DNA from 4 places in the Peribacillus sedimenti genome. Region 4 is predicted to be linked to each of the others. Evidence: riboswitches for the same ligand, from Rfam matches in the RefSeq annotation. Region 4 holds a riboswitch; each other region holds the start of a gene.
What was found. A riboswitch is a leader RNA that binds a small molecule or an ion and turns the genes downstream of it on or off. The one in region 4 is predicted to bind S-adenosylmethionine.

Region 1 (2,201 bases), 2.0 Mb from region 4:
ACGGAGAAAATATATTAGCTATTTTCGCAATGCACCATTATTGGTATGGGAGTCGTATTTTTTCATGCCTTTTAGATTTTAGCCCTATGAATAAGAACCACAATAAGGGAGGATTTTCATGTCAGAAAACAATAGATTTGAACAAACAGGAAGCAGTGCGGAGGTTAGCTGGAACGATTCATTTCATTCTATAGATGATATTAAGGCTGCGGACCATGCAGTTCAGCAAGATCCAACACCTAGATTGGCCGGTGATATTGATACAAGTGGAGGCCCCATAGATAAACAGCAAAGCACTGATAACGCATTCAGCAGCAGGGGCTTAGAGAATGCGCGATTGACAAGGGAAGCCGTAAAAGGGCGAATCAGGAGATAACGCCCGTACTGCGTTTCATTAGGTTTCCGGTCTTACTTTCCAAACATATTTTTAAGATTTCGACAGAGAATAATGGTTAGGAAAGGGAGGAATCAATATGCCGGAGCATAATCCACAGAACAATGGCAGCAACAAGTCTATCGACGGAGGAATAACGAGAGGCAGAGTGGGAGACTCCCCGAATATTGCCAATGGACTTCTGGAAGACCGCAGAGCAATGACTGATGCGGAATTCAGCCAGGAAATTCATTCAAGTGCCGGAGATACTGGGAGTCCTGATTCGGGTGCAAACTTTGATTCTAGAAATTTTTAGTTAACATCATCAAAGGGCAACCCATGATTGGGCTGCCCTGTTTATTACTGAGTTTTTTATATTTAGTTTAATAATATACAAAGGCAGCAATCGTTCTCTTGTCAGCAGCGATTTTATTTTAATTGTCACAGTCACTCTGACAAAGGTATGGTCCCCTGAGATATTTATTGACAATTTTTAAAAAATTAATAATACTATATATATAATTGTTTTTCCTTATCAAGAGTGGTGGAGGGAATGGCCCTGTGAAGCCCGGCAACCGCTGTTTTCGAACAGAATGGTGCTAAGTCCTGAAGAACTGTGAACGTTCTTTAAGATAAGGAGGAGATTGTAACCACAAGCTCTTCCTTATTAAGGAAGAGCTTTTTTACTTATATCAAGAAAAGAGGTAAAGATTTATGGTAAATGAAACAAAACTGATAAATAAAGGCTTTTTGAGAGCAGGAAATGGACCGTTTCATGCAGACCAGGTCGGAAGCCTGCTGCGCTCAGAAAAATTAAAACATGCACGTTTTCAGAAGTTAAATGGTGAGATTACAGCTGAGCAATTAAGAGCAACCGAAGACGAAGAAATTACACGAATCGTGCAAAAGCAGAAAGAGCTGGGTCTGCAGGCTGTAACTGATGGAGAGTTCCGCCGTGCTTGGTGGCATTTTGACTTCCTTGAAGCTCTGACAGGGGTAACAGGGTACCAGGCTGGAGGGGGAATCCAATTCCATCAAAAGCAGACGAAATCAAGAGCCATTAAGGTAACTGGCAAGCTAGACTTCGATAAGCATCCTATGCTTGAAGATTTTAAATACCTTCAAAGCGTAGCTGGCGACCATACTGCAAAGATGACCATCCCAAGTCCGAGCATGCTTCATTTCAGAGGCGAAATTGAACAAAACGTATACCCGGATAATGATGAATTTTTCAACGATCTTGCCCATACATATAAGAAAGCTATTCAGGCTTTTTATGACGCGGGATGCAGATACTTACAGCTGGATGATACATCATGGGCTTATCTTTGTTCACCCGAGGAAAAGGAAAAGATCCGTGCCCGCGGTTTAAATCCAGAGGAACTGAGCAGCAGATACTTAAAAACATTAAATGATGCTGTGGAGGGCCGTCCGGAAGACATGACAATTACCATGCACATATGCAGGGGAAATTTCCGTTCTACATGGATTTCTTCGGGAGGCTATGAACCAGTTGCCGAAACCCTGTTTGGAAATCTCAATATTGATGGATTCTTCCTGGAATATGACAACGACAGGTCAGGTGGTTTTGAACCTCTTCGATTTGTGAACCGGCCTGATTTGTCAATTGTTCTAGGATTGGTAACATCGAAATTTGGCGAACTGGAAAATGGCGATGATATTAAACGCCGTATCGAAGAAGCTACTCGATATGTTGACCTAAGCCAGCTTTGCTTAAGCCCGCAATGCGGATTCGCTTCGACAGAAGAAGGGAACCTGCTGACAGAAGAACAGCAATGGGCAAAGCTAAGACACGTTGTTGAAATAG
Region 2 (2,201 bases), 370 kb from region 4:
TATATTGATTTACCTTACTTACTTCAAGGCGCAGAGCCCTGCTTCCATTAAATACCGTTCTCCCATGCTGCTCTAGCCATGCTAGAACGCTATCGGTGAACTCGGGAGCAAACCGGTGCCCCCTTGTATGGGATGACGCACTCATCCTGCTGTAAAATACACCTTCAGGAGGAGCTTCTGTAAGGTCAACCAGCCCTTCATCCAGGTGCCATTCTTCATACGGCAATCCCAGCTCTTCCAAACGTCTTGTTAAATGGACTGTCCATTCGCTGTTTTCATGAATTATATAAATTTTGCTCATCATCTATGCCTCCATCCTACAAGAATTATAATTGAACCTGTGCTTCTTTTCTCTTGGCGTTCACCAGCGGGATGACCTTCTTCGCAAAACGTTCCATCTCTTCAAGCTGTGGAGAGAATTGAAGTAGCAATAAATCTAAACCTGCCTCTTCGTAAGCAAGGATCCTTTCCGCAATCTGTTCCGGTGTTCCGATTAAATTAGGGCGCAATCCTCGATTGGATACAGAGTAATCATACAGCTTGACCTGCTGTTCCAGCTGTGATTTGCTGACAAAGTCATTATAGCCTGCATAGGCGCTAGACTCTTTTACATTCGTGATCCGGGCCAATTCAGCCTGTACCTCTTCTTCTGTATCCCGGCAAATGATATAGGCGGCCATGCCAAATGAACCGAATGGATCTTTTCCTGCTGCCGCTCTCTGTTCCTTCATGCCATTGACTTTTTCAGTAATCTCTTCAACCGTTCCGCCATGCATTACGTAAGAATCACATGTCTCGACGATCGTTTGCTTTCCGCGTGGACTTTCCCCGCCAGCATATAAGATTGGATTCGGCCGCTGTACCGGCTTAGGGCTAAGTTTTGCATTCTGGATTTGATAATATTTTCCTTCATATGAGAAGGACTCTTCCGTCCAAAGGCCTTTTAAGACCTCGATAAACTCTTCTGTACGTTCATATCTTTCATCATGCGCGGTAAAAATTCCATTGTATTGACGCGCTTCTTCTTCCCACCATGCTGACACCACGTTTAATGTGAAGCGCCCGTTTGAAATATGATCGATATTCGCTGCCATTTTTGCCGTTACCGCCGGGTTATGGAAGCCAGGCCGTACTGCAGTCATGATTTCAATCTTTTCTGTTACGGCCGCAAGAGCAGCAGCAGTAGACCAGGCCTCAAGTGAATCACGTTCGGGTCCCTTGATGTCATTTAAGTATAGTTCTGCGATCAATGTGGTATCGTAACCCCATTTTTCAGCAGACTGGATCACTTTTTTTGCATATTCAAAGGTCGGAGGCATATTCTCATCTTCTACATTTCGTAACCATCCGCCAAATATAGGAAGCCAAAAACCAAATTTCATACTACAAATCCCTCTTTCTGCCAAGTTGTAATATATGGCCTTTTCTAGCTTGTAATCGCAAATAATCAGGAAAAACAAAAAAACTTCCTCGATAAGAAGAAGTTTTGCTTCTACCTTATCTGCCAGAGCCTCTGCTCTGCTGGAATTAGCACCTTTCTGTCATGAAAATCGCAGGCTATGCGTATTCATGCAGCGGTTGCCGGGTTTCGTCGGGCCAGTCCCTCCACCTCTCTAGATAAGACAATATATTCATATGCTTTTTGCTTTTATCAGAATTAATCCTAATATAAAATCAGGGATTTATCAACAGAAAAGATTATATTTTAAGAATCTTTTATTTTTATGGATTCTTTGCCTGCGTCGTCACGGTTTTTCTGCAACCAATGTATACGTTTTCGGAAGACCGATATCATGCAGTTTATGGTTTGGCTCTTCCTCCAGGAATTTGATAATCAGTCCCGATTGGCCTGCAGCGGTAATGAGCTCACCAATAGTCCATTTTCGCTGCAGGACGCGGGTGAGCACCTGCTGTTCTTCAGCAGGCAGATGTTTCGAGAACGCTACTGTGTGATCTTCAATCATGGGGTCAAAGTAATTACCGGTGACCTTATGTTTTTTGCCTGCAGAGGTAATGAGCTTGGTCGAAACAGGATGGAATTCATGCAGAATAAATCTGCCGCCAGGTGCCAGCAGCTTTTTGACAATTTCCATTAGCGGAAATAAGTCGAGCAAGTAGTGAAGTACCCCAAGCTCCATGAGGACTATATCATAATTGCCTGAGAGAAACTCCTCCCCAAGGGAAAGAATATCGGAAACTAT
Region 3 (2,201 bases), 780 kb from region 4:
TATGGCCGATTACGGTATCGCTGGGCAGGCCATTCCATGTTCCACCGTTAATCTCAGCCAATAGATTCTCCGCGTCAAGTCTTTGTGTTGTCATTTTTACCAGTCCATTTTCCCACTCCCAATTGTCAGCAGGCCGGTCTGCGTAGATTTCTATGCCGTTGCCGTCTGGGTCTGCTAAATATAATGCCTCACTGACCCAATGATCTGAAGCACCCTGTAAAGGATAACCCGACTGCAGAAGATGAAGCAGGGCTTTTGCCAAGTCTGTCCTTTCAGGAAGCAGCAGTGCGAAATGGTACAATCCAGGAGAACGGACATCTCTTTGTTTTGCAGCATTATTCTGTTCCAGAGTCAGAAGAGGAGTAGCGCCATCCGCTGAGAAAACAGCCGTAGCATCTGTTTTATGCAATAACTGAAATCCGATGATTTCTGTATAAAATTTAGTTGAACTATGCAAATCCTTGACCAGGAGATTAAGTTCTCCAATATACGTATTTGGGTAGCGATGGAAATTCATCTTGACTACCTCCCTTGATTATTTAAAATTAAGCGACTACTTACTTTATGTAAGTAAGTATACATAAAGAACTAATATTTTTCAATATATATTCCTGCAGCTTATGTTCAAATTATTGCCTTACCGAGCTTTTATCAACTTCCTTAGCCTGTGACAAGCAAGACAACCTTATTAAAAATAATAGGCGAAACTATAAATATTAAAACCCTTATTCTCGATATTTCTTATTTAACAATTCGGCTCCTCTTTAAAGCATTTTTATTTATCTCAATTTTTAAAATTTTCATTGACATTCTGAAACATGTGTAGTAAATTCAAATGAAATCTAATTTATAAATTCTTATCTAGAGAGGTAGAGGGAACTGGCCCGATGAAACCTCGGCAACCATCAGCTTTGCTGAAAAGGTGCTAATTCCATCAAGTTATTCGTAACTTGGCAGATAAGAAGAATGACTCTGATATCCAACATCAAAGGCCTTCTTCTTAAGAAGGCCTTTTTTAATTTTATTTATTCCATTCCCCAAAACTCATGGACCGCTTCACAACTTTTATCTCAAGGCCTGTAATTACTATTAAAGGAGCAGAAAAAATTATGCATAAAATCGAAACGTATTTAGCTCAGATCGGAAATCGAAGTGAATCCACAACAGGGACAGTAAATCCCCCTGTTTATTTTTCGACAGCATATAGGCACGAAGGTATTGGACAATCAACCGGCTATGATTACACTAGGACAGGAAATCCCACTCGTCACATCCTGGAAAAAGCGATTGCAGACCTGGAGTGTGGTGATCAAGGGTTTGCATGTAGTTCGGGCATGGCGGCCATAATGACTGTCATTGCCCTATTTCAGTCAGGAGATGAATGGATACTTTCTAAGGACTTATATGGCGGCACTTATCGACTTCTGGAGCAGGGATTCAAAAAGTGGGGCCTAACCTGCAAATATGTAGATACATCTAATTTAGAAGAAATTGAGGCAAACATTTCTTCTAAAACGAAGGCTGTATTTATCGAAAGCCCAACTAATCCGCTTATGGAAACAACAGATATTAAAGCCGTCGCAGATCTTGCCAAGCAGCATGGCTTGATTGTCATCGTCGATAATACGTTTTACACTCCTCTCCTGCAGCAGCCGATTCAGAGTGGTGCAGATATTGTAATACATAGTGCCACCAAATATCTTGGCGGCCATAATGATGTTCTTGCAGGGTTGATTGTTGCAAAGGGAGAAGAACTATGCAGTGCACTGGCTCATTTTCACAACGGCATCGGTGCCGTTCTTAGTCCAATGGACTCCTGGCTGTTAATTCGCGGCATGAAAACACTGTCCCTCCGAATGGAGCAGCACGAACGAAATGCAAAAAAACTGTTTGAATATTTAAGTCAGCACGAAAGTGTAACTGATGTGCTCTATCCGGGCAACGGCGGCATGCTTTCCTTCCGGATTGCAGATGAAAAATGGGTTAACCCATTCCTTCAGGGGCTGTCGCTCATAACATTTGCAGAGAGCTTGGGCGGAGTGGAAAGTTTTATCACCTATCCCGCTACACAAACCCACGCCGACATACCACAAGATATCCGCGAGGCTAACGGCGTCTGTAACAGGCTGCTCCGTTTTTCTGTCGGCATTGAAAATAGCGAAGATTTAATCAATGATCTGGAGCAAGCTTTTATCAACGCG
Region 4 (2,201 bases):
TCATATGATAAATTTCGTATGAACATTGAGCGGGTACTACGTGGTCTTCGGGTGAAACAAATAACTGCACTGGGCATGACACTTTTTTCAATCCTTTTTTTGCGTGTTCCATTAAAGAAAGAAGCGAATGAACAGCAGTTAAAGGAACTTTTGAATAGGTAATTTCCTGTGCGGTAGAATCATTGATATCAGGCGTTTCATCGGCAATAAAACGTGGTGCACCCAAGCCTTTATATGGTTCTAGATCAGGGACGCGCAATGCCGCGTTAATGCAAACAATCCCATCTATCATATATTTTCCGGCGAGGTCAAGGGCCAAAGCCCCACCCATGGATTGACCCACGACAAATATCTTATGGCACGTCTTTTTCAACTGAAGAAAAGCAGTCTCCAAATCTTCAATCCAGTCTTTGTGATTAAAATTTTCCATATCTGCCGCGTTTGTACCATGCCCTCTTAATCTGGGTGCATAGACAGTAAAGCCAGCATTTGCAAATTGTTTTCCTAAGTATTCAACACTCTGTGGTGTTCCATTAAAGCCGTGGCAAAGAAGGATTCCTATCTTATTACCAGAGATAAAAAAAGCTTCTGCTCCAGAAATAACTGTTGTCATATTAATTCTCCTTTCAAGTTAAGAAAATGCCAGTTTTATACTGAGAGTCTCAAAAAAATTTACTGGTAAGACCAAAGCAGCTAGTTTGATAGTAAATGACTGGGTACGTTTAATACACTCAGGCAGTCGTACATATAGAAACGTCCGGGAATCAAAAAAAACTTTCTTGCCTGGCTGCAAAGAAAGTTTTTACATTTCTTATCAACCAAAGCAAAGCTTTGCTGGTAGGAGCACCTTACAGGGCAGGTTGCTGTGAAGTCATTAAGCCAGATCTCTCGTTCACTCTTAATAAAATATAGATTTTTATATATTTCAACTGATATGTTATTAATCCAATAAAATTACTTGGTTTTAATATTATCGCGTGTTTTGAATAATGTCAATCTTTAAAAAGTAAAAAATTTCAAATCATAAAAACCGTTGACAAATTTGCGAACTATCAGTAAAGTAGGAATCAATTGAAAAACGAAAGCTTCTTATCAAGAGAGGTGGAGGGAATTGGCCCGATGATACCTCAGCAGCAGATCCCTATTGGATACTGTGCTAACTCCAACAAGCAGTGCTTGGGAGATAAGAGGAGAAAACAATCGATTGATACGAATGTGGCCTCTTCTTTTCTGGGAGAGGTTTTTTGATTGGAATAATTTCATAGAGTTTTATATTTCTTATCCAGAGAAGCTGAGGGACTGGCCCGATGAAGCTTCGGCAGCGGACATATGTACCGTGCCAATTCCAGCAGGCAGCCTTGCCTGGAAGATAAGAAGGGGCTTATTTTTACTTGTATAACCCTCTTCTTGACACTTCAGGAAGAGGGTTTTTTGTACTTCATATAAAGATTAATACATATTGAAATGCAGCATAAGGAGGTATACATGTGATTACTTTTCAAGCCTTGAAAAAGGAGTATGTAACAAAAGGCAAAACATTTGCCGCTCTGGACGGCATAGACCTGCATGTGGAAGAAGGGGAAATTTATGGAGTAATCGGGTTCAGTGGAGCTGGAAAGAGCACATTAATCCGATGTGTCAATTACCTGGAAAAGCCCACATCAGGTAAAGTCATTGTCAATGGCCATAACTTTGCTGAACTTTCTGCACAGGAGATAAGAAGGGTTAAACAAAAAATAGGGATGGTATTTCAGCACTTTAATTTGCTTCAATCTAAAACTGTTTTTGCTAATGTCGCCATGCCGCTCATCTTGCAAAAGGTCCCTAAGAAAGAAATCAAAAAAAGAGTGGATGAACTGCTTGAATTTGTCGGACTTAAGGACAAGGCTGGCGCCTATCCTGAAAACCTGTCGGGAGGCCAAAAGCAGCGTGTCGGGATAGCTCGTGCGCTTGCGACTCAGCCATCCATCCTCCTTTGTGATGAAGCAACGTCGGCATTGGACCCGCAGACCACAAGCTCCATTCTGCAACTATTGAAAAAAATTAACGAAGAATACAACATTACGATTTTAATGATCACCCATGAAATGTCGGTGATCCGGGAAATTTGCGACAAAGTAGCTGTGATGGAGGCCGGAAAGATAATTGAAAGCGGATCGGTGTTTGAGGTTTTCTCCAACCCCCAGACGCAGACAGCGAAA

Region 1: it holds a riboswitch for S-adenosylmethionine, as region 4 does, so the genes downstream of both, V1500_RS16465 (5-methyltetrahydropteroyltriglutamate--homocysteine S-methyltransferase) here and V1500_RS01260 (methionine ABC transporter ATP-binding protein) in region 4, are expected to answer to the same signal.
Region 2: it holds a riboswitch for S-adenosylmethionine, as region 4 does, so the genes downstream of both, V1500_RS24210 (LLM class flavin-dependent oxidoreductase) here and V1500_RS01260 (methionine ABC transporter ATP-binding protein) in region 4, are expected to answer to the same signal.
Region 3: it holds a riboswitch for S-adenosylmethionine, as region 4 does, so the genes downstream of both, V1500_RS05145 (methionine biosynthesis PLP-dependent protein) here and V1500_RS01260 (methionine ABC transporter ATP-binding protein) in region 4, are expected to answer to the same signal.

What each region holds. Positions count from the first base shown of each region.
Region 1 covers NZ_CP143547.1:3,342,831-3,345,031, reverse strand. Annotated here, with positions in the region: gene V1500_RS16475 (hypothetical protein) at 119-376, shown strand; gene V1500_RS16470 (hypothetical protein) at 474-689, shown strand; SAM riboswitch class I at 903-1,012, shown strand; gene V1500_RS16465 (5-methyltetrahydropteroyltriglutamate--homocysteine S-methyltransferase) at 1,088-2,201, shown strand, end outside.
Region 2 covers NZ_CP143547.1:4,968,738-4,970,938, forward strand. Annotated here, with positions in the region: gene V1500_RS24205 (RimK family alpha-L-glutamate ligase) at 1-301, opposite strand, end outside; gene V1500_RS24210 (LLM class flavin-dependent oxidoreductase) at 327-1,382, opposite strand; SAM riboswitch class I at 1,495-1,624, opposite strand; gene V1500_RS24215 (class I SAM-dependent methyltransferase) at 1,746-2,201, opposite strand, start outside.
Region 3 covers NZ_CP143547.1:1,009,361-1,011,561, reverse strand. Annotated here, with positions in the region: gene V1500_RS05150 (VOC family protein) at 1-517, opposite strand, end outside; SAM riboswitch class I at 855-964, shown strand; gene V1500_RS05145 (methionine biosynthesis PLP-dependent protein) at 1,110-2,201, shown strand, end outside.
Region 4 covers NZ_CP143547.1:225,855-228,055, forward strand. Annotated here, with positions in the region: gene V1500_RS01255 (alpha/beta hydrolase) at 1-613, opposite strand, end outside; SAM riboswitch class I at 809-908, opposite strand; SAM riboswitch class I at 1,087-1,190, shown strand; SAM riboswitch class I at 1,276-1,376, shown strand; gene V1500_RS01260 (methionine ABC transporter ATP-binding protein) at 1,488-2,201, shown strand, end outside.